3 regions of the Rossellomorea sp. RS05 genome follow, and region 3 is predicted to be linked to each of the others. Evidence: riboswitches for the same ligand, from Rfam matches in the RefSeq annotation. Region 3 holds a riboswitch; each other region holds the start of a gene.
The links. Region 3 has a riboswitch for S-adenosylmethionine ahead of metK (methionine adenosyltransferase). Riboswitches for the same ligand answer to the same signal wherever they lie in the genome.

Region 1 (10,704 bases), on a different contig from region 3:
ATGCTGTAGAGCTTCGGCATCAGATGAATCACTGGAGCCTGGCCCATTTTAAGGGAAACGTTCCTGCTGAAGAAGTCACCGATCGGAAAACCATTTGCTCCAGTCGCATAGACGCCCGTCAACTGAACAGTACCGAACTTGCGCACCGCCTGAGAAGCAGTGATGATAGGACGGATCGTACCGAACTGATTATCAAAATCAGATCCGAATGATTCACCGGAAGCAACAGTCCCGTCCATCCCGACGCAGTCGATCACGACATCTGCTCCTCCATTCGTATCTTCGTGCAACAACTGTCCGATGTCCGGATTTCCCGAAAAGTCATAGATTTCTGCTCCATTCGTCTTCTTGGCATGATCAAGGCGATGCCTTACCTGATCAACGGCAATGACTCTTTTTGCCCCTTTTAACCTGGCGAATTTTTGAGCCATGAGTCCGATTGGACCACTGCCGAGGATGATGACGGTATCACCAGCCTATACACCGCTGTTCTCAACGCTCCAATATGCAGTAGGAATGACATCTGAAAGGAAAAGCACATTCTCGTCAGAAAGTTCACTTTCTTCGGGGACTTTGAACGAGGTGAAATCTGCGTAAGGGACCCTCAGGTATTCGGCTTGTCCACCAGGGTAATTCCCGTTCATTTCGGTAAAACCAAAAAGCCCGCCGACTTCACCATGGGGGTTCGATTCATCACATTGACTTTCCATCTGGTTCTGACAGAAGAAGCATTCTCCGCAGCCGATATTGAAAGGGATCACGACACGGTCTCCTTTTTTCAATGTCTTGACGTCTGCTCCCACTTCCTCGACGATTCCCATCGGTTCGTGACCGACCACATAATCCCGTGGTGGTTCGATTCCTGCCTTATATAAGTGCAGGTCCGATCCGCAAATTCCGCTTGCCGTGATTCTTACGATCATATCTGTGCTTTCCTGGATATCAGGATCTTCGACTTCCTTCACCGACATGTTTTCTTTGCCTTGGAACGTTACTGCTTACATCGATGTCACTCCATTCATATTTTGTATGATTATGGTAGTTGTTTTGAGGTAATAGGGGTGAGGTAAACCTAAGAACTGCATTTCATCGTCATCCACCCTTTCTTCATAAAAAAAGTGAATGCGGTGAAAAATGCATCTATGACCATGAAAGAAGTCTGAGTTTTGGTTTAAATTCGTCAATTCGCATTGACATTTTCCCTTTACTGGTATAAATTATGGGAAAGCCATTAAACAATCATATACGCAATTCTTATCAAGAGAGGTAGAGGGACTGGCCCGATGACACCTCAGCAACCAGCCGTGAACAAGGTATGGTGCTAATTCCAGCAAGCTGATACAGGCTTGGGCGATAAGAGGGACTTAACCATTCAAACCTTCTTATTCGTATAAGAAGGTTTTTTGATGTAAATAGGATTAAAGGAGAGGTCACGATGAGTCGACATATTGAAACATTACTGGTGCAGGCGGGGAACAGAAAGGATGCAGGAACAGGTGCTGTCAGTCTCCCCATCCACTTATCGACAGCGTATGAACATAAGGGCATCGGGCAGTCGACGGGCTTCGATTATTCACGTACGGGGAATCCAACGAGAAGTGCATTGGAAGAAATACTTGCGCAACTGGAAGGGGGGCAGAAAGCATATGCCTTCTCATCCGGCATGGCTGCGGTCCACGCTGTTCTGTCCCTATTTCAAAGCGGTGACGAACTGGTCGTTTCCAAAGATCTTTATGGGGGAAGCTACAGGCTGTTTAAACAATACGAAGCACAGTATGGGATTAAATTCCGCTTTGTGGATACAGCATGCATTGAAGAAGTGGAAGCATCTGTCACGCCATCCACGAAGGGGATATTTGTAGAGACTCCGACGAATCCACTGATGAATGAAGCGCCGATCCGGGAAATCAGCCGGGTGGCAAGGAAACATAATGTACTGCTCATTGTGGACAATACCTTTTATACCCCGGTCATTCAGAGACCGATTGAAGAGGGTGCTCATATCGTCGTCCATAGTGCAACGAAGTATCTTGGAGGTCATAACGATGTCCTAGCCGGTGTAGTGGTGGTCGACTCAGAATCTCTGGCCGACCGAATCTATACGGTTCAGAATTCTATCGGTGCCACCCTTGCACCATTGGACTGTTGGCTCTTGATAAGAGGAATGAAGACGCTTGGCTTGAGGATGAAACAGCACGAATCAAATGCGAAACAAATTGCTTCGTATCTTGAAAGTCACTCATCCATCACTGATGTCCTGTATACAGGGAAAGGCGGAATGCTTTCGTTCCGTCTGAGGAAAGAGGAGTGGGTCGGGCCGTTCCTGGAGCGCCTGGAGTTGATTACATTCGCTGAAAGTCTTGGGGGAGTGGAGAGTTTCATCACATACCCGGCTACCCAGACGCACGCGGATATTCCCGAAGAAGAACGGATCGTTCTCGGAATATGCAACCGGCTACTACGATTTTCAGTGGGAATCGAAAATGCAGACGATCTGATTCAAGACCTTGAGCAAGTATTGACGAATCTGGAGAAAGAGGTGTTTTTATATGAGTGATAAAAAGGAGTTCAGCATCCAGACATCCCTCATCCACAGTAATGGAGTGGATAAAGAGACCGGCGCCGTCAGTACGCCGATTCATCATGCGACCACATTCCACCAATCAGATTTTGATCAGTATGGAAACTATGATTACAGCCGTTCGGGTAATCCCACTCGTGAGAAAGTCGAAGAAGCCATCGCGGAACTTGAGGGCGGTGTAAGAGGGTTTGCTTTTTCATCGGGTATGGCAGCCATTTCTACTAGCTTCCTTTTGTTATCAGGCGGAGACCATGTCCTGGTATCTGAAGAGGTGTACGGAGGCACGTATAGGATGATCACGGAAGTATTGACCAAATTCGGGATCGAGTACTCATTTGTCGACATGAAAGATCTTCACGAAGTCGCCTGCGCCATTCGCCCGAATACAAAGGTGATCTATATGGAGACCCCCTCCAATCCGCTGCTCAATATCACCGATATTGAAGGGGTCGTCAAGCTTGCTAAAGCCCATGGGTGTATGACGTTCCTTGATAATACATTCATGACGCCCCTCCTCCAAAGACCGCTCAGTCTCGGAGTGGATGTGGTCCTTCACAGTGCCACAAAATTCCTCGCCGGCCACAGTGATGTCTTGGCGGGACTCGCCGTTACAGGAGATGAAGAGATTGCCAAAAAGCTCGCATTTTTGCAGAATTCCTTTGGGGCAGTCCTTGGTGTCCAGGACTGCTGGCTGTTGCTTCGCGGGATGAAGACTCTTCATGTGAGATTGAAAGAGTCGTCCGAATCAGCCTTCAAGATTGCCAGATTCCTTGAGAAAAGGGGTGAAGTGGAGCATGTATATTATCCGGGCCTCACGTATCACCAGGGTCATGAAATCCAAGTAAGGCAGGCCGAAGGGCCGGGAGCGGTGCTTTCCTTCCGACTTAAGGGGGCAGATGAAGTAAAGCAGCTCATCGACCATATCCATATTCCGGTATTTGCTGTGAGCCTGGGTGCAGTGGAGTCGATTTTATCCTATCCTTCAAGGATGTCGCATGCTTCCATGCCTCGTGAAGAAAGGGAAAGAAGAGGGATCACCGATGGTCTTCTCAGACTTTCGGTAGGGCTGGAAAATGTCGATGAACTGATTGCGGATCTTTCCAAAGGTCTGGATGCCATTACATCAAACAAACCGTCAAAGATCATTAACTTATAGGAGGGATGGAACAAAATGAGAGCTTTATTGGATGCACTATCTGAAAACATACTGATTGCGGATGGTGCGGTCGGAACCCTCCTATACTCGTATGGGGTGGACCGATGTTTTGAAGAATTAAATCTTTCCCATCCTGAAGAAATCGTCAATGTGCATAAGCAATATATAGATGCAGGCGCCGATATTATCCAGACCAATACGTATGGTGCGAATTATGCGAAACTTTCCAGATATGGTCTTCAAGATCAGGTGAAAGAAATCAATGAAGCAGCCGTACGACTGGCGAAAAAGGCAGCCGGGCAAGGAACATATATCCTCGGGACCATCGGGGGGATCCGGGCCATCAATCAGCATATCAGCCTTGAAGAAGTGAAAAGGGGCTTTAGAGAACAACTATACTGCTTGCTCCTTGAAGGGGTCGATGGGATCCTCCTCGAAACCTATTACGACTTTGAAGAGCTCAAAACCGTCTTGCAAATCGTGAAGAAAGAGACCGATCTGCCGGTCATCGCACAGGTATCCATGCATGAAACCGGAGTATTGCAAAACGGGATGGATATAAAGGACGCCCTTGGGGAATTGGAACTCCTCGGTGCCGATATTGTCGGGATCAACTGCCGGATGGGTCCTTTCCATATGGTAAAGTCCTTGGAGGGAGTTCCTTTGCCCAAGTCGTCCTTTTTGTCGGTCTATCCGAACGCAAGTCTTCCAAACTATGAGGAAGGGCGCTTCTACTATGCGGCAGAGCCTGATTACTTTGGAGACATAAGCAATGAATTGCGCCTCCAGGGTGCCAGAATCATCGGGGGCTGTTGCGGAACGACACCAGCCCATATAAAAGCTGTAAAGGAACGGTTGATATCAAGGGAACCGGTTAAAGAAAAAAAGGTGAAAACGCAAGAGCTGATTAAGCTCAAAGATCCCCATATTCAAAAAAACCTCCTCCATAGAAAGGTAAAGGAGAAAAAAACGCTCATTGTTGAACTGGATCCCCCGAAGCATCTCGACACCGGATTGTTCTTCCAAGGAGCAAAAGCTCTAAAAGAAGAGGGAATCGATGCGATAACCCTTGCGGATAATCCGCTTGCTTCCCCCAGGGTCAGCAATGATGCAATGGGAACCCTAGTCCAACAGAAATTTGGCCTTGATCCCCTTGTGCATATCACTTGCCGTGATCGTAATCTCATCGGCCTGCAATCCCACTTGATGGGCCTGCATACCCTTGGTATTCATAATATTCTGGCGATAACAGGCGATCCCGCAAAGATTGGTGATTTTCCAGGTGCTGCCTCGGTATACGATCTTTCCTCCATCGAACTGATCGAGCTCATCAAGCAAAATAATGACGGATTATCTTTTTCTGGTAAATCGCTGAGACAACGAACGAACTTTTCTGTCGGTGCAGCCTTCAATCCTAACTTCAGGCATTTGGATGCTTCCGTAAAGCGTCTCGAGAAAAAACAGCACGCCGGAGCGGACTATTTCATTTCACAACCGGTTTTCAGTTGTGAACACCTCGTACAAATTGCAGAAGCGACCAGTCATTTGCATGCGCCATTATTCATCGGAATCATGCCATTAATCAGTTCGCGCAATGCCGAGTTCCTTCATCATGAGGTTCCGGGGATCAAGGTGCCGGATGAAGCACGGAAATTGATGAAAGAAGCAGAGGGGGATCCGCTACAATCCAGGGCGGTGGGCATGGAAATTGCAAAGGAATTAGTGGAAACGGCAATGGAACTGTTCAACGGGTTGTACATCATCACTCCGTTCATGCGCTATGATATGAGCATTGAATTGATTAGGTATGCTAATTTGATTGAAAAGGAAAAGAGGGAAGTACCATATGACCACAACATTGTTTGAACAACAGCTCAAGAAGAAAATCATGATTCTTGACGGTGCGATGGGCACGATGCTTCAGCAAGCGAATCTCTCTCCGGATGATTTCGGTGGGGAAGATCTTGACGGATGTAATGAACATTTGGTGTTGACGGCACCAGACGTTATCACCCATATTCATTCTGAATACTTGCGTGCAGGTGCGGATATCGTAGAGACCAATACATTCGGAGGGACCCCTGTCGTTTTGGAGGAATACGGGATCGGACATAAGGCGTATGAGATCAACCGTGTGGCTGCAGAACTTGCAAGGAAGGCAGTAGACGCATTCAGCACGCCAGATTGGCCGAGATTCGTTGCCGGAGCGATGGGGCCAACCACGAAAACGTTATCTGTCACGGGCGGGATCACATTCGATGAACTGGCCGATGATTACAAAGTTCAAGCTGAAGGCCTACTTGCTGGTGGAGTGGATGTCCTTCTCCTCGAAACGAGTCAGGACGCCCTGAACGTCAAGGCGGCAAACTTAGGGATCAGACAGGCCTTTTCCACTGTAGGCAGAGAAATCCCGATCCTTCTTTCCGGAACCATCGAGCCTATGGGCACGACGCTTGCCGGTCAGAATATCGAAGCGTTCTATTTATCACTTGAGCATTTGAATCCCCTTGTAGTGGGGTTGAATTGCGCAACGGGACCAGAATTCATGACCGATCACCTGAGGACGCTCTCAGGACTTTCATCCTCGTATGTGAGCTGCTACCCAAACGCAGGGCTTCCGGATGAAGAAGGCCATTACAACGAAACGCCTGCATCTTTAAGCATCAAGATGAAAGGATTTGCAGAAAAAGGCTGGTTGAATCTTGTGGGAGGCTGTTGCGGTACGACACCAGAACACATCCGCGCCATTCGTGAAGCAGTGAAGGATCTGCCACCGCGACTACCGGAAGAGGTTCATCCCCACGCGGTATCTGGCATCGAGCCTTTTATCTACGACGATCCCGATAATCGCCCCATCTTGGTAGGGGAAAGAACCAATGTTATCGGGTCAAGAAAATTCAAAAGGTTGATTTCAGAAGGGAAGATCGAAGAAGCATCGGAAGTCGCCCGGGCACAGGTGAAGAATGGGGCGCAGGTGATCGATATCTGTCTTGCGGACCCTGACCGTGATGAAGCTGAAGATATGAACATTTTCATCCAGGAAGCTGTTAAAAAAGTGAAGGTTCCCCTCGTTATCGATTCAACGGATGAAGAGGTGATGGAGGGTGCCCTCCGGTTCATACAAGGGAAGGTGATCATCAATTCAGTCAATCTTGAGGATGGGGAAGAACGTTTTGAAAAGGTGGCTGGCCTTGTGAAAAAATACGGAGCAGCCATAGTGGTGGGAACGATTGATGAGGAAGGCATGGCCGTCAGTGCAGAGCGCAAGGTGGAAATTGCACAGCGCTCACACAAGCTTTTGACCGGTAAATACGGTATCCGTTCAGAAGATATTATATTCGATCCCCTCGTATTCCCTGTAGGTACAGGGGACGAACAGTATATCGGTTCTGCTTCAGCCACGATCGAAGGGATCAGGAGGATCAAAGAAGTGCTCCCTGAGTGTCCCCATATTCTCGGTGTAAGCAATGTGTCCTTCGGGCTCCCGCCGGTGGGGAGGGAAGTCCTGAATGCTGTTTATCTTTACCATTGTACGAAGGCAGGACTGGACTACGCCATCGTCAATACGGAAAAACTCGAACGATTTGCATCCATTCCCGAAGAAGAGGTGAAGCTGGCGGAACGGTTGCTTTTTGATACCACCGATGCCAACCTTGCAGAATTCACTGCCTTCTACCGAGGGAAGAAGAAAGAATCGAAGGTCCCCGTCAATACCATGTCCCTTGAAGAAAGGCTTGGACACTATGTAGTGGAGGGCACAAAAGAAGGACTTTTGCCGGATCTGGAAGAAGCACTACAAACATATGACTCACCCCTATCCATCATAAATGGCCCCTTGATGGCAGGCATGAGTGAAGTGGGAAGGCTCTTCAACGACAATCAACTCATTGTTGCAGAAGTCCTGCAGAGTGCAGAAGTGATGAAAGCATCTGTAGCCTTCCTTGAACCCCACATGGAGCAAAGCGAATCTTCATCTTCTAAAGGAAAGGTCATCCTTGCCACTGTGAAAGGGGATGTACATGATATTGGTAAGAATCTTGTTGACATCATCCTCAGTAACAACGGCTATGAGGTGCATGACCTCGGGATCAAAGTGGCGCCTCAGGAGCTCATTGAGGTCATAAAAAAAGAAAAACCCGACATCGTCGGTTTATCGGGTCTGCTTGTGAAATCCGCTCAGCAGATGGTCATTACTGCCCATGATATGAAACAAACTGGAATCGATGTTCCCATCGTCGTCGGAGGGGCCGCTCTTACCCGCAAATTCACTTCTACGAAAATTGCCAAAGAATATGCCGGCCTGGTGTTATATGCCAAGGATGCCATGGATGGTCTCAGCATCATGAATGGTATTCAAGATGTAGATAAAAGAAAAGAGCTGGAACAAAAACGGTCATTGGACCTCGCTGCACATACTGAACCGGTTGCCATAAAAGAGGAGGAAGGTGGGGGTCTCGCGGTAAAGGTCCGTTCGGAGGTATCAACCGACGTCGATGTGTTCATCCCGCCAGACTATAGCGATCATATTATCCGGGAATTTTCACTTGATCATATCCGTCCATATATCAATGAGCAGATGCTTCTTGGTCACCATCTCGGAATTAAAGGGAAAATTACAAGACTCCTGGCTGAAGGAGATGAGCGGACGGTTGGACTTAAGAAGATGGTTGATGATTTATTTTCGAAAGCGAAAGAGGACGGACTGATCCAAGCGTCTGCTCTCTATCGGTTCTTCCCGGCACAGGCATCAGGGGAGGACGTTCTGATTTATGATCCCGAAGATCACCAGAAGATCATCGAAACATTCCATTTCCCTAGACAAAAAGGAAATCAGTATCTTTGCCTTTCAGATTACTTGAGGCCGCTTGAAAGTGGAGAGATGGACTACGTAGGCTTCTTTGCCGTCACAGCAGGATATGGAATCCGGCAGTGGGCCAAAAAACTAAAGGAGGAAGGAAGATTCCTGGAAAGCCACGCCCTCCAAGCGTTAGCACTGGAAACCGCTGAAGGTCTGGCGGAAAGAGTTCATGAAATGATGAGGAGCAGATGGGGGTTCCCCGACCCAGTCGATATGAGCATGCAAGACCGATTCAGGACAAAGTATCAGGGACAAAGATTTTCTTTTGGTTATCCCGCTTGTCCCGATCTGGAAGATCAGAGCAAGCTTTTCAAACTGATTCAGCCCGAGCGCATCGGCATCCACCTCACCGATGGATGCATGATGGAACCCGAAGCATCCGTTACTGCCATGGTATTCGCCCATCCGGAAGCGCGATATTTTAATGTCCTATAGAAAAAACAACGGAAATCCTTTAGAGGATTTCCGTTGTTTTATGTACAAATGTAAAACCCATTTCCTGAAGTGCGATGGCGATGGTCGGCTTCACTTTCAACCATGAAAAATCAATGCCCATTTGAACAGCTGTTTGAGCGACTTCCGGCCTGATTCCTGATAAAACGATGTCCACACCGATGAGGTTGAGTGCGGAAATGATCCGGAACAGCTGTTGAGCAACCATTGTATCAACGATTGCTACGCCTGATAAGTCGATGAATAGAAGGTCCAGCTCTTTTTTTAAACTATCCTCGAGTGAATGGGTGAGGATTGCTTTAGCCCGGTGAGTGTCAATGTCCCCGATCAAAGGGAGGATGCCGACTTTTGGAGCTACTTCAATGATCGGGCTACTCAACTCATTGATCAGCTCCTGCTGACCGGACAAAATCCGGTTGGAATGGATTTCAAAAGTGCCGAGGAACACATCGGTCACTTTGTCGAATATTCGGTTGACCCCTATCAACCATTCCAGGAAGACAGGGTCTGCTACGAATGCATCAGGTAGGGTTTCCTTTACCTTATCAACAAAGATGTGTTTGAGCCTATTCAGCTCGTGAATTTCCAAACGGGGTGGCCTTAAGAGACCCAGTCTTTCATCGACTGCTTTTTCAGCCCAACCAATAATTTTCTCATCGGACGGCAAAGGCGTGGAACGAAGAAGAAGGATGAACTCGATCAGTCCCTCCTTCAGTTTGTCGCTTTGGGGTGAACCTTTTGCCCACTCCTCGGCGATCTGATCGCACAATTCAAGGGTGAGGTGTTGATGGATGAGGTTTGTGTCCATATGTCTCTCGCTTTCGTATAGAGTTCGATCTCTCGTTATCTATACCCGTTGGGGGAGTAAATAAACACAATATAATTGTAATTTTTAAATAGGGAATATAGTATTTCGTGAAGGTGAATAGGGGTCAGTGGGATTTCAGATTCTTTTTGGGAAGTCTTATAGAATCAGGTGATTGATACGATGATTCCATGATGATCAAAATTTTTTCTTCTGAAAAACCGCTGATCATCGCGAGGTTTTCAAGGGTGGGAGCTAATTCCAGCGACTTACAAAATCGGCAGGCGCTTTGGATGGCCAATAATTCGATATAGTGTCTCGACAGCTTCTCTTTCAATTGTTTCATCCCCCTTCATTGGATTGGCCGTCTTCAGGATGGAGATCTACCCCGATGCAGGAAGGAAAGGTATCATCAAACACCATACAGGGATTCGTTTAAATATTCAATCTATTATTTCTATTATATACTTTATAATTGGAATTGTAGAGAAGTATTTTCAAATTCTCACGGATTTTAAAAAAATTTGTCGAAAGTTCAATGTCATACTAGTATTAAAGAGTTTGATACTGGTAAAATGTGAAAGACTTCAGATATACTAATATCATCAAACCGGTTAGTTTAATGAACCTGCAGGGTAGTGGATAAAAGCCGCAATGCTTATATAGTTCATACATACACGACTAGGGAGATCCCCCGGTCGCTGCAAAAGGTTTCAGGAAGAGCTGCCTTAAAGGAGGAGCACCATGCCAAGCAATCAGGATTTTTACGAATTTTTAATCGAGAGGGCAAAACAGTTAACGGACGACTGGTATAATTCACTTGATAAAAGCAATACATCCGGGGTGTATTC
Region 2 (10,704 bases), on a different contig from region 3:
GCAAACCCCAGGATGGTGATGAGCAGAAGGGGCATCCCCAACAGTATGAGGAGGACTTGGGGGTTCCGGATCATCAGGAGCAATTGTTTTTTGATAAATGGAATCGTCATCTTATACTCCTCCTCAATCCCGTAATGCCCGACCGGTTAAATGGAGGAAAACATCCTCAAGCGTCGGGGTCTTTCGATCAATGGACAGGATCACGGCACCGGTATCCTCAGCGAGCTGGAATACCTGATTGAACAGATTCTGTTCTTTCGGGATCACCATCACGATTTCCTTCTCTGAAGACGTCACGTTCATGACGGATGGGATGGCAGAAAGGCCTTCAGTGAATGAGGGCACCATCTTCTCGAGTTTGATCACAATCGTGGATTCAGAAGAAAGGATGCTTTTGATCTCCTCTTTTGTACCCGAGGCGATGATATGTCCTTTATCCATGATATAGATTCGGTCGCATAGGAACTCCACTTCCTCCATATAATGACTCGTATAGATGATGGTCATGCCCTTCTCCTGATTGAGTCTCTTGACCTGCTCAAGGATATAGCTCCTTGACTGGGGATCGATCCCGACGGTCGGTTCATCCATGATGAGGATTTCCGGCTCATGGAGAAGGGCGACACCTATGTTCAGCCGCCTTTTCATCCCTCCCGAGAAGGTTTTGACGATATCATTCTTCCTCTCGGTCAGCCCGATCTGGTCCAATACCTGGGTGACCCGTTCCTTCAGAAGGCCCCCTTTCAGATGGTTGATCCTCCCGAAGAATTCCAGGTTCTCCTTTGCGGTGAGGTCCGTGTATAGAGCGATTTCCTGAGGGACGACACCGAGTACTTCCCTGAGGGACTGAGGGTCTCTCAGGACGCTCTCATTCTTCAACCGCACATCTCCATCGGTCGGTGAGATGAGGGTCGAGATCATCGAGATCGTCGTGGACTTCCCGGCTCCGTTCGGACCAAGCAATCCGACCGTTTCTCCCTTCTCGATGAACAGGTTCAATCCGTCCACGACCTTATTCTTCTTGAAATGTTTTGTCAGCTCCACGGCTTCCAACATAGTGAACCGCCTCCTTCTTTATACATTCATTCTATTGGAGAAAGGGTGGACCTTACACTTACCTTTGTCACAACCTTCACCCTATACCCATGACCTCCGTCATATTTTCCATAAAAAAAGACCGGATAACCGGCCTCAGGCGATATCATGCCGCACTGCATAGATAGCGAGCTGGGTGCGATCCCTCAGCTCCAGCTTCTGAAGGATCTGGGAGATGTGATTTTTCACTGTACCCACCGATAAGAAAAGCTGATCGGCAATCTCTTTATTGGTCTTCCCTTCCCCAACCAGCTTCGTAATGGACAGTTCCCTCGGCGTAAGGGAATGGGTCGGTGGCGTTTCCTTCCGGGTGGAAAGAAGGCGGGGGACCACTTTCGCCGCCACTTCATCGTGGATCGTCATCCCCCCATTCAGGCAGCTGTGGACAGAGTGCAGGAGTTGCTCCCCGTCCGAGGTTTTCAGGAGGAATCCATTGGCCCCTTCCTTCAACGCCTGCATGGCATATTCGTCATCGTTGAAGGTTGTGAGCATCAGGACCTTCACCTGGGGCCAACTTGCTTTGATGGCCCTTGTCGCTTCGATTCCGTTCATCTCAGGCATCCTGATATCCATCAGGATCAGATCTAGGGCATGAAGGTCCATCTTCTCCAAAGCCTCTCTTCCGTTAGAGGCTTCAGCGACCACCTTAAAGGCAGGATCCTGCTCGATCATCATCTTCAAACCCTGCCGGACTATGCCTTGATCTTCTACAATCATGATCCTTTTCATCTGGCTACGCCTCCTCTATAGGAAATGATATAGTCAAAGAGAACTCACGATCGGTCTGTTGGATGTCAAGACGACCCCCGATCTTCTCGAGTCGCTCCCTCATACTTGTCAGGCCGAATCCCGGTTTGATCGGGACCGGATCTTTCACATTGTTCACGATGACCAGGCTTGCGTGCCCCTGTGCCGTCTTTCCGAGTGTCACGCGTATTTCTCTCACATGAGCATGTCTCATGGCATTAGTCACGCCCTCCTGGATGCTTCTATAAAGGGCGACATTCTGTTCATTGGTAAACCTTGAGGAGAGGATCCCCTGCCGGGTGGTGAGCTGGATCTGGATATGACTCTCGGATTCTAGCTTCCTGACAAGCTGGAGGACGGATTGAATACCCGACAGTTCCCCATCCTTCAGTGTTCTTACTGCTTCCCTCGTCTCTTCCAGGCTATCTACGGCAAGACGCTTAAGATCTCGATATCCTTCCTTCCCATTCTGGATCGACAACATCTCGATCTGCATAAGGAGGGCCGTCAGTTTGTGACCAACAGAATCATGGATATCACGCGCGATCCTCGTACGCTCCTCGGCCTTCGAATGTTGCTCCGTCACGAATTGCAGACGCTTGAGGCTTCTATATTCTCCCAATAACTGTTCATAGAGCACCCGTTGCTCCTTGCTTTCCAGCCGGTCCTCATTTACCTTATAAGTAGAAAAGAGGAAAAAGACCACGATGATCCATATTTCATAATCAGTGATAGGATAAGAATAAATTGCCACCACGATCAAGAAGGCGGCCGTTGCAAATAGACTCTGCCGAAATTGATCCTTCCTCAGTGTGACCGCAGCTTCCATGAGAATCAGGAACACGACGGTCCACATGATGAGTGGTGTATAATGGGTGATGATGGTTCCGACCATCACCAATAGCAGCTGAAGCATATAGCTGATCTGGGGGATTTTCATCAACGGCACCAAGAAGAACAGTGCAATGGACAAGGCGGACAGGATGATAAGGGTGATAAGGGATTCAAGGCCCGTATACGCTTCTGTTATCCAAAACGCCCAGAGACCCGCCATCAGCATCGTCCGTATGAAAGCATACTTCATCTGTTCACCTTCTTTCTGATCCGGACATACTATAACTCGTACACTACAATATATTACCATTAGTTGGTTTGAAAAGGAGAAAAAGCATGCACATTCTTTCCATCCTCTTAGGGGTTTTATTCTTCTTCAACCTGGTGCTCGCTTCCATCATCGTCTTCCTTGAAAGGAGAAATGCCGGGGCGACGTGGGCTTGGCTCATGGTTCTCTTTTATATTCCGTATCTCGGCTTCATCCTTTATTTGATTTTCGGACAAAACATGACCAGGAAACGCCTCTTCGACTGGGAAGGAATCAAAAAGATCGGAATCGAGGACCTCCTGATTGAACAGACCCGGTCGTTGAGGGAACGTTCCCTCCCTTTCAGGCACAGAGAAATTTCTCCCCATCAGGACCTCATCTATATGCACCTCATCAACAACGACGCCCTGCTGACCCAGGACAATGATGTCACGGTCTATACAGACGGTCAGGAGAAGTTCGAAGCTCTCCTGCGTGACATCGAACAGGCAAGGAGCCATATTCATATTCAATATTATATCTTCAAAAAAGATCAGCTCGGCAAAAAAATCGTGGAGAAGCTCATCGAAAAGGCAAAACAGGGTCTTGAAGTCCGGATCCTGTACGATGAGATGGGTTCGAGACGGACGAGACCCCGTTTTTTCAGGCATTTGACGGCAGTGGGTGGAGAAGTCGCAGTCTTCTTCCCGTCGAAGATCCCATTTGTAAACCTGCGCCTCAACTACCGGAATCACCGCAAACTCGTCATCATCGACGGGAAGGTTGGGTACGTGGGAGGATTCAACGTCGGCGATGAATACCTCGGCTTGGATCCAAAGTTCGGATACTGGAGGGACACGCATCTCCGGGTGATCGGCAGCGCCTCCCTCGCCATGCAGACACGCTTCATCCTGGACTGGAACCAGGCCACAAAGTCAAGGAAGATCTCCTATGAGGGAAAATACTTCCCGACCGCTTCCTTCAGTGGTTCGACGGGGATCCAGATTGTCACCTCGGGACCTGATTCAGAATGGGAGCAGATCAAGAACGGCTACTTGAAGATGATTTCATCGGCCAAGCACTCGATCTACATCCAGACACCCTATTTCATCCCGGATGAAAGTCTCTTGGATTCCCTGCGCATCGCTGCACTCACCGGGAAGGACGTCCGGATTATGATCCCGAACAAGCCTGATCACATGTTTGTTTACTGGGCGACTTACTCGTATGTGGGGGAATTATTGAAGGCAGGGGCAAGGATCTTCATCTACGATAACGGCTTCATCCACGCGAAGACGATCGTAGTGGATGATGAACTTTCATCGGTCGGCACAGCCAATATCGACGTGAGGAGCTTCCGCCTGAACTTTGAGGTGAATGCCTTTCTTTATGACCGGAAGCTTTCACGTGAGCTCAGCCGCTCCTTCATGGAAGACAGGAAATTAAGCAGGGAATTGACCCTCGAGGACTATCACCGCCGACCTCTCATGATCAAATTCAAGGAGTCCATATCCCGGCTCCTCTCCCCGATCCTATAACCATTGCCACCGCTGTGAAAAACAAGCATAATGAGACATATACCAATCGAAAGAGGGATGAGGGCATGAGCGTACACAAGGACATCACAAAGCATTCAAGCAAGCAGCACAGCCTCGTGAAGGAGTTCATGAAGCTTGATGAATCGAGGGAACAGGCCATCGAAGAAGCCCTCACATTATGCGAAGCCGGAAGGCCATTCACCACCGACCGCATCAATCACGTCACCCAGGAGATCAATGCCCTTGCAAGGCAGGGCGTCGTACCCCAGCGCAAGACCGTGACAGAAGAAATGGTCAAGGAGTACGCAAACCGGCGGTGAACCGAGGAGAAGGTGAACCGCCTGCACAGGAGTCTTTCTGCATGCTTCACCTTATCACTTGAACAACTCAAAAAAATCCCCCGGACGCTCAATTTAGCGCCGGGGGATTTTTCTTGTATACTATTTACGCCTTCAATGCACTGTTCCATCCATCGTAGACGAAGACCGGATTCGTGCCATTTTCAGCTCGCTCGATGACGGCATAGTTCTTATGGGCAACCACGGTTTGATCATCGGGAAGGTCCAGCTTCATCGCTGATTCCTTATCCATGCGCACAATGACCGTGTTCTCCCTTAGGGTCGTCACGACGCCTTGCAGGACGTGCTTTTTCCTTTTGAATTCTATAATGTCGCCAAGGTTGGCATATTCTTTTGAGTAGACGAAGGTATTATCCATAATAGACTCCCCTTTTACATGAAAGTTGTTAACGCTCGAATCCTATATGTGATATATACCTTTCTTGTACCACCAGTCAAAAGATTTAAAACCTATTATTCTAATAAAATAATCTTTATTCTGAAAATTATTCAGATTTACGGTCCACCAGGGTGATTTTATAGATATAGGCCTTGTCGGATTTTTTGAAGCCACCGACAGGTTTCCCATCTTCCAATCCAATACTTGCGGGATCCCCGCCGATTTTAGAAGTGGCCATTCCGTAGATATAGACGGGCTTATCTTTCTTGAGCTCCACTTTTTCTGTTAACAAGGAGGATGCACTGCTTCCACTTTCTTCAGGTATGGGGTCTTCGTCCATTGTAAGGAAGGTACCTTCGCTCCCATGAAAGATCTTCAGATCCTTTTCCGAGCTTTCCATGCCGAAGGAGTTCAGGGAGTGTTTATACTTTTTCGCTTCTTCGCCGTATTGGAACGGCTCATCGCTTACGAGCTTCCCTTTTTCATACACTTCCATGGTCCTTTCAATATCCATATCCTTTGCTAGGGTTCCATCCAGGGTAAAGAAGAACATGGAGTCTCTCCCTGTAACGGCAACCACCTTTTCTTCCTTATCACTCAGGTCATACGGTTCCAGCGTCAACTTCGATGAACCATTTCCCTTCCCTTGAGAACACCCCACCAGTAACAGACACATACTCAATGCCAGCAGCCAATATCGCTTCTTCATACGGTCACCTCTTCTGTGTGCTGAGGGCTCTGAACCCCTTATTTTTCCATTAACTGATTATATCATCTGATTTATTCCAGTTACAATACTAACTGTGTTCATCTTCAAAATATGAATGCGTTTGCTTAATGCGGATGAAAAATTTCCCGTTTGACATTTAAGATGAAACCCATTAAAGTATGTAAGTATCTTAATCATAACTGCATAACGTAAAATCTTCTTATCCAGAGAGACGGAGGGACTGGCCCTTTGATGTCTCGGCAGCGGACTCGTCCCAACGAGTGCTGTGCCACATCCAGCAAGCCACCGGCTTGAAAGATAAGAAGGGTGTTTCGTTTTCATGGAAACCTCTTCTTATTTGAAGAGGTTTTTTATTTTACGCGCAACAAATCATCTAAAAGGAGTGCACAACATGAATCAGGAAAAAGGGAATCTACTGGCATTATTACCATTACTCATATTCGTTGCCTTGTTCCTCGGAGTAGGGATTATTTCAGGGGACTTCTATTCCTTCCCAGTACTCGTCGCAATCATCATCGCTGCTGTCGTGGCGCTGGCCATGAACCGGAAGGACAGTCTGAATGTAAAAGTCGAACGTTTTGCGAAGGGAGCCGGCCACCTGGACATTATGATCATGGTCTTCATCTTCCTTCTTGCAGGTGCTTTCTCGGGCGTTGCCGATAAGATGGGGGCTGTGGACGCTACGGTCAACCTGGCTCTATCCGTCCTGCCTGGTAACCTGTTGATTGTGGGCCTATTCGTCATCGCAGCCTTTATATCCATCTCAATGGGAACATCAATGGGAACGATTGCGGCTCTTGCCCCGATCGGCGTCGGGATCAGTAACGGAACCGACATCTCCATGCCTCTTGCCATGGCAACCGTAGTTGGCGGATCTATGTTCGGGGATAATTTATCCTTTATCTCTGATACAACGATTGCCGCTGTCCGTACACAGAAAACCGAAATGAAAGACAAGTTCAAGGTCAATTTTTCCATCGTACTTCCAGCCTGTATCATCACGCTGATCATCTTGTTCTTTATCACTTTGGGGCAACAATCATCCGTCAATGCAGGTAACTATGAATGGATCAAGATCCTTCCGTATATCGTCGTCCTCATTACAGCTTTGATCGGCTTAAACGTATTTGCCGTATTGCTTGGAGGAATCGTTCTTTCTGGAATCATCGGCTTCATCGATGGCAGTTTCGCACCGTCAGAATACTTCGGTGCTGTTGCCGACGGTATGCTTGGCATGGGTGAAATCGCCTTTCTCTCCATCTTCATCGGTGGGGTCGTCGAGTTGATCCGTCACAACGGCGGAATCCAAGCACTTCTGTATTTTGCAACCAGGAAGATTCGCTCACCGAAGGGTGCGCAGTACGCGACAGCCGGTCTTGTCGCATCAACAAATCTTTGTACAGCAAATAATACGATATCAATCATCATCGCTGGGCCATTGGCTAAATCCATCAGTGATGAGTACAAAGTCGATAATCGCAAAACGGCCAGTGTCCTGGATATCTTTTCTTGTTCCATTCAAGGTCTCATCCCTTACGGAGCACAGATCCTTCTGGTAGCCGAGACGGCGAAAATCTCTCCGCTCAGTGTCTTGCCTTACTCGTTCTACCCGGTATTGACAGCCATTTGCGGACTAATTGCCATTAAGTTTGCATTGCCGCGCTTCACCCGTAAAAAGACTCATACAACAGAGCCTGTAAGATCGTAATAAAACAAGAAGCCCCGATGCCCTTGGATCACCAAGGAGCACCGGGGCTTCTTCTTGTTCATACCAAATCATTAATATGGTAGAGCTTCCCGCTGTCTATCTCTCCATCCATTAATAAACCTACAATGGCTTCTGCCACCGTTTTTGCCGAGCGGAGCGTCCCCTCTTCCTTGTAGCGTTTGAACTTCTCTACTTCAACAAAAGCTTCCTGTGAGGAGGAACGGATTTCTCCCTGCATATTTGTATCCATGACACCCGGGCTGAAGGAAATAACCTTATGATCATGTCCTGAAGTCGATAGCTCCAGGCTCACGGTTTCTGTCAGCATATTAAGTCCTGCCTTGGTGGAGCAGTATGTACTCCACCCATACACTGGCCGGCTACCTGCACCTGAACTGACATTGACAATCACCATCTGTCCAGATTTGCCCGCAGACGCGGAGATCATTTCATTGAGGACGATCATGGGAGCAAGGAGATTCACGTGAACACTTGCTTCCAAGCTCCCGGCATCCACTTGTCCGGACGGATTGATGGGGGTGACCAAGCCGGCATTCTGAATCACATAAATTGTGTCGGCTCCGCTTGAAAACACGCTTGCTCCCACTTCCCTGAATACCTGTTCCGTGTCGGCAGCAGATGTCAGATCGCACGAATGGAAGGAATAGACCACCCCTGCATCCATGGCCAAGGCCTTCAGATTTTCATTATCTCGACGGGATATGTTGATAAGTCCGACCCCTTTTTCCACCAGGTCAGAAGCAATCGCTTCGCCCAGTCCCCTTGTTGCTCCGGTCACAATAGCCATTTTCATGTAATCGACTCTCCCTCCGATTGTTCATCACCTATCAGCATACAACTCATGGCATGCTTTCATCAATCAAGTGATACTCAGGAATAAGGTCGGATAATGGGACAATATTGGCTTCTTTTTCGTAGACAGGAATGAAGTCCTTCAGCATTGATGCAATCATCGTACCCGTTACACCGACGTGACCAATGGCCACCATGCTGTCATCTTTTTCAAGTTTAGCGGCAAGTTTTGTCGCCTGCTGCCCGATATGCTCCTTCGTATAGATATCATCGAAAAAGAGTCCGTTCTCGAGGTAAGGCACCTTCAGTTCGTCAGCAAGCTTCGGGATGACGCTTTCACCCGTAGTTTTGCTGTCGAGATAAAACATCCCGTGCTTTTTGCATACTTCGAGGACGATCCTCATGATGCGTTCATCGGCTGTCACCTTTGAACCCATGTGATGATTCATCCCTACGGCATAGGGGACGTCTTTAATCGCTTTCTCCACGCGGCTTCGGATTTCATCATCCGACAAGTCTGTTGTCAACGCCCCTGGCCCAAGCCAGCTTGCCTTTCCCGTCACAGGTTCCATCGGCATATGGAGAATCACTTCGTGGCCCTTCGCATGAGCCCGTTCGGCATCCTTCTTTGTGGACGGCAGGAACGGCATGACAGCAATCGTCAGCGTCGCCTCTGTATTAAGGATATCTTCCGTTCCATCCATATCGTTCCCAAGGTCATCGATTACGATGGCCAGTTCTTTTTTATGGGCAGGCAAGGGCAGGATGTCCCTCGCAAACCCCGTCGTTGTCAAAGAAAAAGACAGCGTCAAGCTGATGAGCAGTATCCTCATCGTTCATCACTCCTTTTCCTTTAACATGTCCCTCCGTTTCGGATTTCATGCCGGGTGGACATCATCCCTTGATGTTCTGATGCGTCAAGGTGAAGTCTCCTTCAAGAGGTGGATTCACCTTTGGCTTCTCACTCTTACTCCACTTTTTCCAACCTTTGATCGGCTTCTTATTCACCCTTACACCGACCTTGGCCTGCTGGATCTCCTTGACTCCCTGGACCACCAACTGCATGGCGAAGATGGCGATCATGAAGGCGATGAGCGGGAATAGGACGATCCAATATTTCTCTGTCATCAGTGCTTGTTTGGAAGAACTGATAAGCCCTGACCATTCAAATGTAGCCGACTTCGGCGGATCGGGAAGGAGCCCCCTTGATACGATGGTGCCACCAAGGAATAGATAGAACAGCCCCATATGGACCAGGATGAGCATCGTTTGGATGAACTGCTGCCCGAACAGGATGAACATCCTCGGAGCCAGGTGCGGGAATAGATGTGTCCAGAGCAGATGGCGGTTACTCCCTCCAAGAAGCTTGGCCGAAACGACGAAGTCCTGCTGTCCGATCAGCTTAAGCTCATTGCCGATCAATACCATCGTCAGGGGCAGCACCAAGATCGTCAGGACGATCGCCTCGAAGACGAGCCGTTCAAACAGGGAGTGCTGGAATCCTTCGAATGTCAATCCCCACAGCACCGGTCTTAATAGAAGATACGCAATGAGGCTCAACGGCAGGAAGTGGATCGAATCCACGATTCTATTCACCCAGTTCTTCCTGCGTTCATTCAAGAAGAAGTGATAGCCCACCCCGAGATAGAAGCCACCTACAACCCGCAGTAGCGCCACCACAAGGGCGAAGATGAGCGTGTACTTCGCTCCGACGATTAGCTGGTCCAAGATGCTGAAGCCATTGTAGTCGGATCCGAGCGCCATGAACTCTGATGGTGCATGAGGCGGGACGCTTATCAGAGTACCTGCATCATCCTTTACATAGTAAAGCTTGCTGACAGGTTCATCCTTGAAGAAGGAATGGCAGAAACTATACACAATCATTCCGAAGATGATGATGAATCCTCCAGCAAATTTCGGATTCTTCATATGTACTTTCCAAGCCCTCCACGAAGTGGCGATGAAACCCCAAATCTTCCATTCTGAGAACTTGATCTTGTCCTTTTTGATCCGGTAGTGGGAATCATCAATCACAGCAGCACGGTTCATCCACAGGTACACCCCTTGATAAATAAAAAAGAACGGAGTGAAAAGAAGGATCAGGGCATACGCAATCACGACGGGTCTGAAATCCTGTGTGATATAGAAGGTGATTCCCCTCATATCAAATAGGGTTTCGATGATGAATAAACTCGACAGGGTCCCCCAGATGATGAGCTTCCCATGATAGAAGGAGCTTGGTGTAATATTCTTC
Region 3 (10,704 bases):
GTTCAAATATGCGCACCTGATGGCAAATGTCCTGTTCGTCATGGCCGTGTATGTGAATAAAGGTGAAGGGGTAAAAGAAATCCCTTTTATCAGCAAGTCCTATGGACGATCAAAATCAGGCAAGGGAGAATAGTGAAATGAAAAAACAAGCATGGATCGGATTGTTCATCAGCATCGGTCTCATTCTATCAGGATGTGGAGCCGGGGAAGAAACAGCATCAACAAAAAAAGAAGAAAAGTCTACTGCCTATAGCGTCAAGGATGACCGGGGAGAAGAAGTCACATTCAAAAAGGTACCGGAGACCGTCGTTTCCCTGCAGCCGAGCAATACAGAGATCCTGTATGCCGTCGGAGCAGGGGATAAGGTGGTCGGGGTGACAGAATTCGATCATTATCCGAAGGAAGTGGAGGATCTCGAGGTCATCTCCGATTCTATGACAGTGAATACGGAAAAAGTGATTTCCCTGGATCCGGACGTGGTGATTGCCTATACAACAGGTGATGAAGCAGGAGTCAAGCAGCTTGAGGATGCGGGCATTCCCGTCTTCGTCATCCAGTCTGCTCAAACCTTTGACGACGTTTACGGCGATATCGAACAGGTGGCAAAGGTGATGGGGGCTCAAAAAAAGGGGAACGAAGTGATTGAAGGAATGAAGAAGCAAATCTCCGATGTCGGCGAAAAGGTCAAGTCCCTTGACGAAAAAGAAAAGGTCTATTTTGAAATCAGTCCAGCTCCTGAGATCTATACGGCCGGTAGCGCGACCTTCCAACAGGAGATTCTCCAGGCTGCTGGTGTGGATAATGTATTTGCCGATCAGGAGGGCTGGCCGAAGCTCGGGGAAGAAGAAATCATCAAACGGAACCCGGCAACCATCCTGACTACAGTGAACTATGTGGAAAATCCAGTAGATGAAATCAAATCCAGGACCGGCTGGGACACCATCGATGCGGTGAAGGGTGACCGGGTCATCTATCTTGATTCCGATGTCATGTCCCGACCGGGCCCGAGGATCGGTGAGGCAGTCGAAATCACAGCCAAGGCTGTTTATCCGGACCTTTTCTAGAATTGATAATCGTGTAAAAGAAAGCCTTTTCAAACTTGCTTTTGATATGTAAACTAATAATATAATTAAGTTTACATATTTTAAGGGGTGCATGTAAATGGATCGAGACAGGTTGAGAATGATTATTCAGTGCGGGGTGTTTGCGGCGATCACTGGAATCTTTGCGCAGATGGAGATTCCCCTGCCCCTCGTGCCCATCAGTGGGCAGACGTTGGCAGTGGGATTGACGGCGACGATTCTTGGGAGCCGCTACGGGGCGTTTGCCCTCATCGGATACACAGCCATCGGGGCAGCCGGACTCCCTGTGTTTGCAGGGATGAGCGGAGGTGCCCATGTCCTGGTCGGGCCGACGGGAGGGTACATCTTCGGTTTCATCGCGGCGGCTTATGTGACAGGATTGATTCTGGAGAAAACTTCTTTCAACCTGCCCATGGCCATGGTAGCCAATCTGGTCGGGATGGTCGTGACCCTGATTCTCGGGACGATCCAGTTGAAGTTCGTGGCAGACCTTGGGTGGAGCCAGGCGATGGCAGCAGGGGTCTATCCGTTCCTGGTAGGAGGAGTGATCAAGGCGGCCCTTGCCAGTTGGCTTGGGATCGTCGTACGCAATCGCTTGGTGCAGGCCAGGTTGATCAAGCCGGCAGTCGCCTGAAGACTTTCGAACAATAAAGGAAAGAGATTGGCACAAATCTAAAAAAGGCCCCTTTAATGCCGAACACGATCAGTATAGGATCTTAATACCGCTCATGATCTCCGTGCAAGACTTCGCTTTCCGCGGGTAGCCCGTGAGCCTCCTCGGCACGCCTGCGGGGTCTCACATCAGCTACTCTTCCCGCAGGAGTCTTCGTCTTGCACTCCGATCAACCGCTGGAAACGATGTAATTTGAATATTCATTAAACGAATGTAAAACCCGAATCATTTGCTTTATCGTAGGCAAGTGATTCGGGTTTTACTATGACTAAAACATGTTCGTCTCAGCCTCTTTTTAATAGCTGAACATCGACCAGTAGCCGATGTCATGAAATCCGATTCGTTTATAGATCTTGCCTGCATCCGGGTTATCATAGAAGAGGCAGAGCTCCTTTCCTTCCCTGAGAAGATCCCCCACAAGCTTGGACATGCACTTACTCGCGTAGCCTCTCTTCTTGTAATCGGCATGGGTGCAGACCCCGACAATCATGGCCGATTTCGAGTTCTCTGCGGTAGTGGAAGCGGAGGCAGCCAAACGACCGTCCCCTTCAATGTAATAGCTCCTGGCAGCACCGGCTTTCATGCTGTGCTCCTTGCTTTCCACTGAGATATTGGAGTGCTCGAATTCTGGAACGGTGAGAAGGAGTTCGACAAGGGCGGGGATGTCTTCGATTCCCGCTTCTTTCACCATGGACAGGTCACTTTGATCGAGTGATTCCCCTTGGGTGCACTTGGCATAGTGAAGATGCCTTTTCTGCTTCGTCTCCCGGGAAATGAAAGGGTCAAGCTTCAAAACGATCTCTTTCAGTCCTGAAATATAGAGGAACTCCTCATCTTTATTAATGATGGAGGCAAATCCTTCTGCATCATACTCGCCAGGTGCATATGGTATGTAGTTTTCCCGGTATCTCAGGAGTACACCGCGCAATACTCCTTCATCGGTGAAATCCCCCCAAACCTTCTGGAAATCCTGGTCGTACCCGAAGGCTTCGATATCCCCGATGATAAATAGATTTTCTGCAGGCGCCTGGGTGATAAGGTCCTGACAGATAGAGTCGTCTTCGGTGGTCAGCTGTCTGATCATGTTTGGTCTCTCCCTGTAAATTTTTTCTTGTAATCATATCAAGAGAAGGGAGGAGAGTAAAGGGAAAATTCAAAAAAATAATAAGATACCACTTCTTTATACCGCTCATGATCTCCGTGCAAGACTACGCTTTCCGCGGGTAGCACGTGAGCCTCCTCGGCACGCCTGTGGCGTCTCAACATCAGCGACTCTTCCTGTGGGAAGTCTTTACCGCTGGAAACAATAAAATACCCGAATGCATTCGCCTTACCATGGCAAATGCATTCGGGTTTTACTATGACTAAAACATGGAGTTCCAGCCTTATTACTTATCCCCTACCTGCCTGGAAGGAAGGATATTTGGTCATTCCGCCATCACAGAAGAGGGTGATGCCGGTCACGTAGCTTGCTTCCGAGGAAGCGAGGAAGGCCGCAACAGATGCGACTTCTTCAGGTTTACCGATATACCCCATTGGTATCATGCTTTCCACATCGGCACGCTGAGCTGGATCGGAAAATTTCTCTGCGTTGATCGGTGTGTTCATGGCACCGGGGCCGATGTTATTGACCCTTATCCCTTTCGGAGCATACTCGAGGGCGAGTGTTTCGGTCATGAGCTTGATGCCGCCTTTACTCGCCGCATAATGGACGAATAGGGGCCATGGAATGACTTCGTGGACGCTCGACATGTTAATGATGTTTCCTTTGATCCCATTTTCAACGAAGTACTTGAGGGCCTCCCGGCAGCCGAGGAAGGCTCCGGTCAGGTTCGTGTTGACGACTTTATTCCAGTTGTCGAGGGTCATTTCGTGTGATGGGACGGGATTTTCGACTCCTGCGTTGTTAATCATGATGTCCAGTGTCCCGAATTTTTTGATGGCGGCCTGTATGAGGTTGATGACATCGGCTTCGACCGTGACATCCCCTTGAACGATTTCTGCTTGTCCGCCAGCCTGTTCGACTTCTTTTTTCGCATCCAGTGCTTCTTTTTCATCCTTGAAGTAGTTGATGACGACCTTGGCTTTCTCCTGGCCGAATCTTACAGCCATGGAGCGTCCGAGTCCGGTGGATCCCCCCGTGATGACGACTACTTTATCCTTTAAATCGTTGTACATGTTGTTTCCTCCTCAAATGACATTATTGTTTGGCAATCCCCAACAGGACGCCTCCGATGATGATCAAAATGATCCCGAATGAGATCAGGACAAGCTGTTTTTTCGTTTTCCTCTCACCGAGGATGAAGATTCCCCCCAATGTGGAGATGACGATTCCCATTTGGGAAAGGGAGAAACTCGTCGCTACTCCGACCCGTGGCTGGGAGATGAAGAGGAACATATTTCCCAATGCCCAGATGAGACCGGGGATGATATTTCGGATGGCGTATTTATTGAATGGCTTATGTCTGAACGTCAGGATCACGGCACTGATGAACATCCCGATCGCCTGAGGGAACAGGGCCACCCAGCCATCGACGTGGAAGAGTCTTGCCACAACGACATAGATCAGATAACCGATCGTCGATACGATGAGGGTGAGGATGGCTTTCTTGAAGTTGCCCGATTCTTCTTCATTCCCTTTTTTCTCTTCATATGAGGTGAAGACGATCCCGACGACGATACAGATCAGGGCGATCACACCGAGGATGACGGTGGTTGTGGTGGACCATTCATGAAAGACGATGACGCCGAACAGTGCGGTGGAAACGAGCTGCATGCCGGTGGAAATCGGCATCGTCTTACTTACGCCGATATATTGGAACGTTTTTAATTGGTTCACCTGTCCGACCGTCCAGAATAAACCTGACACGATTCCGACGATGATGATGGTCGAATTCAGTTCTGGCTGGATGAAGAGATAGATGCCAAAGGAGAGGATAAGCGCCCCAATCGTGGTCCCAAGCACCTGGCTGTAGGGCCCGCCTCCCAGTTTTACATTGAATAACACGATGCTACCCCAGAATATTGCAGGGAGTATGGCTAAAAAGATATCCATAAGAAGCCTCTCTTTCATGGTTGCAGTAGTCTGATTTCTTCTGTGGATAGGTTTTGCCAGAGGAATTGATTGTATGTATTCAATTTTCATGTGACGGCGAAAAAGAATGAGGGGGGAGGTTTTAAAAATCCAGCCTTGGGGAATCGTAAGAGTAAACAAGGAGGTGCAGCACATCATGATTTGGACGATTATCGGTATTTTATTGATTTTATGGCTTCTTGGTCTTATTTTCAAAATTGGGGGCGCGGTGATTCACGTATTGCTCGTGATTGCCATCGTCGTGTTCATCTTCAACCGCATTACAGGGCGTAAGAAAGGACTGTAGAGGGGATTCGGTGTGTCGGAGTCCCTACATAAATAAAAGAGCCGGCATTCCTTGTTAAGGAGTGCCGGCTCTTTTATTTATGTCCAGGTCAGACGAGGGGTCCGCCCTTTGCTTCGATCTCGCCTGTCATCATGATGAACTTTTTGAAGTTCTCATTGAATTTGTAGGCCAGTTCTTTCGCTTTTGACTCGTACGCATCTTCATTCATCCAGGTTTTTTTCGGCTGGAGCACGTCATCCGGCACGCCAGGGACATGATGGGGGATATGCAGCCCGAAGATTTCATCGGTCTTCGTCTCCACGTGGGTGAGCTCCCCTTCAAGTGCCGCTTGGACCATGGAGCGCGTGTAAGACAGCTTCATCCGGCTGCCGACGCCATATTCCCCGCCGGTCCATCCGGTGTTCACGAGGTATACCTGGGCGTTATGTTCATCGATTTTCTTGCCGAGCATCTCTGCGTAGCGGATGGCAGGAAGCGGGAGGAACGGTGACCCGAAGCAGGTAGAGAAGGTTGCTTCAGGGGACGTGATGCCGCGTTCTGTGCCGGCAAGCTTGGACGTGTAACCGCTCAAGAAGTGGTACATGGCCTGCTCTTTCGTGAGCTTGCTGATCGGAGGAAGCACACCGAATGCATCTGCTGTAAGGAACACGATGGTGTTCGGGTGCCCGGCAACACTAGGATCAACGATGTTCTCCATCGCCTGAAGCGGATAGGCGGCACGCGTGTTTTCCGTCATGGAAGCGTCCTCATAATCAGACGCACGGGTATCTTCATCGACTGCAACATTCTCCAGTACGGAACCGAAGCGGATCGCATCGAAGATCTGAGGCTCTTTTTCGCGGGTCAGGCCGATGCATTTTGCATAGCAGCCGCCCTCGATATTGAATACGCCGTTCGGTGACCAGCCATGCTCGTCATCACCGATGAGCCTGCGGTTGGGATCGGCAGAAAGGGTCGTTTTGCCTGTACCTGACAGTCCGAAGAAGAGGGCGACATCGCCTTCGAGGCCGACATTGGCAGAGCAGTGCATGGAAAGGATATCCGACTCAGGGAGAACGTAGTTCATGACGGAGAAGATCGACTTCTTCATTTCACCCGCATACTCCGTGCCGCCGATAAGGACGATTCGTTTCTCGAACGAAACGATGATGAATGTTTCAGAATGGGTCCCATCTACAGCAGGATCTGCCTTGAAATGAGGGGCAGAGACAATCGTGAATTCCGGTTCGTGACCGCTCAGCTCCCCGTCTTCGGGACGGATGAAGAGCTGATGAGCGAACAGATTATGCCACGCAAGCTCATTGATCACCTGGATTGGAAGGCGGTGCTTACGGTCGGCTCCCGCATACCCGTTGAACACGAACAGTTCTTCTTTTTGTTGAAGGTAATCAAGGACCTTTCCATACAATCGGTCGAAGGATTCTTCCGAGATCGGCTGATTGACCTTGCCCCATTCGATTTTATCTTTTGAGGAGGCTTCTTCAACAATGAATTTATCCTGAGGTGAGCGTCCTGTATATTTTCCTGTTTTGGCCCTGACGGCTCCGGATGAGGTCAGGATCCCTTCGTTTCGCTGAAGGATCTTTTCCACCAGCTGTGGGACGGATAATTGATGGTGTATGTTCTCGCCGTTCAGTAATTGCGTCAACCCATTTGATTTGCTCACAGTATTCATTCGAACCCTTCCTTTATGTGAATTTTAAGTAAGTTTGCTTCTCGATGATTAGTATAACACATTGAAGATATTAGTCTATACTATATAATCTTTTTTTTTGAAAAAGAATTAAAATATCCTAGTTTCATGCTCGTATAATCCTATTTATATGCGAAATATCGGATTAACGTTAACTATTTGGGTGATTGTGATGTCTTAATGGAAAAGGGGGAGGGGATGGTTAAACCTAGCAGGGAGAAAGTGTTGACACTCCGCCGTTGAACCGTTATTATTGTACCTTGAACGGATACTCTTATCCTGAGCTGGTGGAGGGAGCAGACCCTATGAAACCCAGCAACCTGCTATGAAATAGAGGGAAACAGAACGATTTTCCCAAAAGCGAAGGTGCTAAACTGAGGCAAGGTGCAAACCTTGAACGATAAGAGAGAAAAGGCGCGGCTAAAAGTTCAACCCTTTCCTCTGCATGCTTTCCAGAGGGAGGGTTTTTTATTTGACCTGCTACATGGCAATCCCCGGGTCCGATCCCGGCAGCGGGGCCGCTGTGTTTACTTCATACTACTTAGGGAAATGAGTACCGTATCTGCTTCGCTAAATTCGCCGGAAGCCACCGGCAAATGTGTTTAAGGAGGAACCTTGATGTCAACTAAACGTCGTCTGTTTACATCTGAGTCCGTAACGGAAGGACATCCAGATAAAATTTGTGACCAAATCTCTGATTCAATTCTTGATGCTATTCTTACGAATGATCCCAATGCGCGTGTAGCTTGTGAAACATCCGTTACTACTGGTCTCGTTCTTGTTGCCGGTGAAATCACAACCAATACGTATGTCGATATCCCGAAAATCGTCCGCGAAACCATCCGTGAAATTGGATATACGCGTGCAAAATACGGTTTTGATGCTGAAACATGTGCCGTCCTCACATCAATCGATGAGCAATCGGCTGATATCGCTCAAGGGGTGGATCAGGCCCTTGAAGCCCGTGAAGGACAAATGAGCGAAGAAGAGATCGACGCCATCGGTGCCGGTGACCAAGGTCTCATGTTCGGATTCGCCTGCAATGAAACGAAGGAGCTTATGCCTCTTCCGATCTCCCTTTCTCATAAGATCTCCCGTCGCCTGACTGAAGTACGTAAAGAAGAAATCCTTCCTTACCTTCGTCCGGATGGTAAAACGCAAGTGACGGTTGAGTACGATGAGAACGACAAGCCTGTCCGCATCGACACGATTGTTATCTCTACGCAGCATCACCCTGAAGTGACGCTTGAGCAAATCCAGCGCAATCTGAAGGAATATGTGATTGATCCGGTCGTTCCAAAAGAATTGATCGACGAAAACACAAAATACTTCATCAACCCGACTGGTCGCTTCGTTATCGGTGGACCTCAAGGAGATGCCGGTCTGACAGGCCGTAAGATCATCGTTGATACGTATGGTGGATACGCCCGTCACGGCGGTGGTGCATTCTCTGGTAAGGATGCTACCAAGGTTGACCGCTCTGCGGCCTATGCTGCACGTTACGTTGCCAAAAACATCGTGGCTGCAGGACTTGCCGAGAAGTGTGAAGTTCAACTTGCTTACGCCATCGGTGTTGCACAACCCGTATCGATCTCTGTCGACACATTCGGAACCGGACAAGTATCCGAAGATGTATTGGTGGACGTTGTCCGCAATAATTTCGATCTTCGCCCGGCAGGCATCATCAAGATGCTTGATCTTCGTCGCCCGATCTACAAACAGACGGCTGCTTACGGTCACTTCGGACGTAATGACCTTGATCTTCCTTGGGAGCGTACAGACAAAGCAGACGCTCTTAAAGCAGAAGCGCTTGCTTGATTATCCTTATGAACTAAATAAGGCTGTAACATTCGTGTTTCAGTCATAGAAAAACCCGGACCGATTTGCCTGTGATATGGCAAATCAGTCCGGGTTTTTAATTTGGTCCAAGACCATGACGACTTTATTATTTCCAGCGGGTGATTGCTGGAAGAATGGCACCCCGCAGGCTTGCCGGGAAGGCTTTCGGATTATGCGAAGAAAGCGACGTCTTCCACGGAAGTCATGAGCGATATGAAGAACCTATACGGATCGTGTTCGTCATGTTATGGTCCCTTTTTCGTTTTCTCACTAACCTCTTTTTATTCCGGGTCCTTACAAACAATCCGAGTAATCTCCATCAAGTTGGGGTATCCCAAGTATAAGTGACTAGAGGGGCTTGGCGGCTTTATAATGCTGTGCTTTTTCCGCATACTCCCTTGAGATCCGCTCCATGTCCATGATATCGTCTTCATTCAACTCCCTGACCACCTTGGCGGGTCTGCCGAATGCAAGGGTGTTGGGAGGGATGACTTTCCCTTGAGGGACCAGGCTCCCGGCACCGATGAAGGCGCCTTCACCGATCTCGGCATTATCAAGGATGATCGACCCCATGCCGATCAACGCCTTTTTTCGGATTTTGCAGCTGTGCAGGATGACCGCGTGACCTACGGTGACTTCATCCTCGATGATCAGGGGGGTGTTCGGACTTTGGTGAAGCACGGAGTTATCCTGGATATTGACCTTTTTCCCGATCTTGGTCGGGGCGACATCCCCGCGGATGACGGAATTGAACCAGACGCTCGATTCTTCCCCGATCTCGACATCCCCGGAGATTGTCACATAATCTGCAATATATGCAGACTCTGCAATGAGCGGTTTTTTATTATAATATGGATAGAGCACTTTATACTAACCCCTTTCAGAAATATTTACTATAATAAATGGTAGCAGAATTTTTCGGAATTACCATCTTTAAAGGAGGATTCGCCATGTGGAAATGGGAAACGGATCAAGAAGCAAAGGCAGTCATCGTCATCATTCACGGAGCAATGGAGCATCACGGCCGTTATGGTTGGCTCATTGAAATGTGGCGCTCGGCAGGATATCATGTCGTCATGGGGGACCTGCCCGGCCAGGGTATGACCTCGAGGAGCATGAGGGGCCATATCGAATCATTCGAAGAGTACCTCATCGAAGTGAAGGATTGGATACAGGCAGCCTATCAGTTCGAGCTCCCTGTATTCGTGATCGGTCACAGCATGGGTGGACTTGTCGCCGTGCGTCTGCTCCAGGAATCGCATGTGAATCTTGCAGGGGTCATCCTCTCCTCGCCCTGCCTCGGATTGATGAATTATCCGAACAAGTCGGTGGACCTGCTTTCATATGGCCTCAATAAAGTTGCCCCATCGGTTAAATTCCCATCGGGATTATCTATCAATATGGCGACCAGGAACGCTGAAGTCCGGGAGATCGACAGCAACGATTCCCTCTATATCACGAAAGTCTCTGTCCGGTGGTACCGGGAATTGATCAATGCGATGAAGCATGCTCACCAGGAGCTTGATAAAATGCCTGACTATCCGTTGCTTGTCATGCAGGCGGGGGATGACCAGATTGTAGATAAACGGGCAGTGAAAAAATGGTTTACAGAACTTTCCTTGTCCGAAATGCATTATAAAGAATGGGCAAAATGTTATCATGAACTTTACAATGAGCCGGAGAGGGAGGAAATCTTCGAGTACTCCAAATCTTTCATTGAAAGCCGGCTGAAAACATTGGGTTATATTGTGTAATGAAGTAAGGAAGAGGTGATAAGCGTGTCCATACCAAGCGATCCATTTTCATTAATGACAAAAGTATATCGAAATGTTTTTCCACACGTTCATCACGAACTTGATCAGTGGAAAATGAAGGCCGAAGCGATCCCGAATGAAGAATTGAGGCGACAGGCCCTCTCAAGCATTGAACATAAGACGTTTCACTGTGAGGGCGGTGGCATCATGTCCCTCCTTTCCCTTGATAAGAAAGTAGAGACGATCCGTTTCATCGTGGCCTATCAAACGATCAGCGATTACC

Region 1: it holds a riboswitch for S-adenosylmethionine, as region 3 does, so the genes downstream of both, ABJ225_RS03445 (methionine biosynthesis PLP-dependent protein) here and metK (methionine adenosyltransferase) in region 3, are expected to answer to the same signal.
Region 2: it holds a riboswitch for S-adenosylmethionine, as region 3 does, so the genes downstream of both, ABJ225_RS19825 (Na+/H+ antiporter NhaC family protein) here and metK (methionine adenosyltransferase) in region 3, are expected to answer to the same signal.

Annotation. Positions count from the first base shown of each region.
Region 1 is NZ_JBDKWY010000001.1:664,979-675,682, forward strand. It holds partial or broken gene ABJ225_RS03440 (alcohol dehydrogenase catalytic domain-containing protein) at 1-971, opposite strand, end outside; SAM riboswitch class I at 1,252-1,360, shown strand; gene ABJ225_RS03445 (methionine biosynthesis PLP-dependent protein) at 1,436-2,557, shown strand; gene metC (cystathionine beta-lyase) at 2,550-3,737, shown strand; gene ABJ225_RS03455 (bifunctional homocysteine S-methyltransferase/methylenetetrahydrofolate reductase) at 3,753-5,603, shown strand; gene metH (methionine synthase) at 5,584-9,030, shown strand; gene ABJ225_RS03465 (STAS domain-containing protein) at 9,050-9,856, opposite strand; gene ABJ225_RS03470 (hypothetical protein) at 9,981-10,199, opposite strand; gene ABJ225_RS03475 (STAS domain-containing protein) at 10,598-10,704, shown strand, end outside.
Region 2 is NZ_JBDKWY010000010.1:83,712-94,415, reverse strand. It holds gene ABJ225_RS19865 (ABC transporter permease) at 1-110, opposite strand, end outside; gene ABJ225_RS19860 (ABC transporter ATP-binding protein) at 124-1,056, opposite strand; gene ABJ225_RS19855 (response regulator) at 1,192-1,824, opposite strand; gene ABJ225_RS19850 (sensor histidine kinase) at 1,829-2,926, opposite strand; gene cls (cardiolipin synthase) at 3,013-4,461, shown strand; gene ABJ225_RS19840 (YpbS family protein) at 4,527-4,781, shown strand; gene ABJ225_RS19835 (DUF2187 family protein) at 4,906-5,178, opposite strand; gene ABJ225_RS19830 (hypothetical protein) at 5,306-5,908, opposite strand; SAM riboswitch class I at 6,126-6,233, shown strand; gene ABJ225_RS19825 (Na+/H+ antiporter NhaC family protein) at 6,321-7,637, shown strand; gene ABJ225_RS19820 ((S)-benzoin forming benzil reductase) at 7,696-8,451, opposite strand; gene ABJ225_RS19815 (divergent polysaccharide deacetylase family protein) at 8,498-9,283, opposite strand; gene ABJ225_RS19810 (ABC transporter permease subunit) at 9,345-10,704, opposite strand, start outside.
Region 3 is NZ_JBDKWY010000003.1:325,484-336,187, reverse strand. It holds gene ABJ225_RS11490 (hypothetical protein) at 1-133, shown strand, start outside; gene ABJ225_RS11485 (ABC transporter substrate-binding protein) at 138-1,064, shown strand; gene ABJ225_RS11480 (biotin transporter BioY) at 1,162-1,716, shown strand; gene ABJ225_RS11475 (GNAT family N-acetyltransferase) at 2,051-2,839, opposite strand; gene ABJ225_RS11470 (glucose 1-dehydrogenase) at 3,148-3,933, opposite strand; gene ABJ225_RS11465 (GRP family sugar transporter) at 3,956-4,810, opposite strand; gene ABJ225_RS11460 (lmo0937 family membrane protein) at 4,986-5,135, shown strand; gene pckA (phosphoenolpyruvate carboxykinase (ATP)) at 5,224-6,810, opposite strand; SAM riboswitch class I at 7,100-7,235, shown strand; gene metK (methionine adenosyltransferase) at 7,447-8,646, shown strand; gene ABJ225_RS11445 (gamma carbonic anhydrase) at 9,016-9,531, opposite strand; gene ABJ225_RS11440 (alpha/beta fold hydrolase) at 9,618-10,421, shown strand; gene ABJ225_RS11435 (tetraprenyl-beta-curcumene synthase family protein) at 10,446-10,704, shown strand, end outside.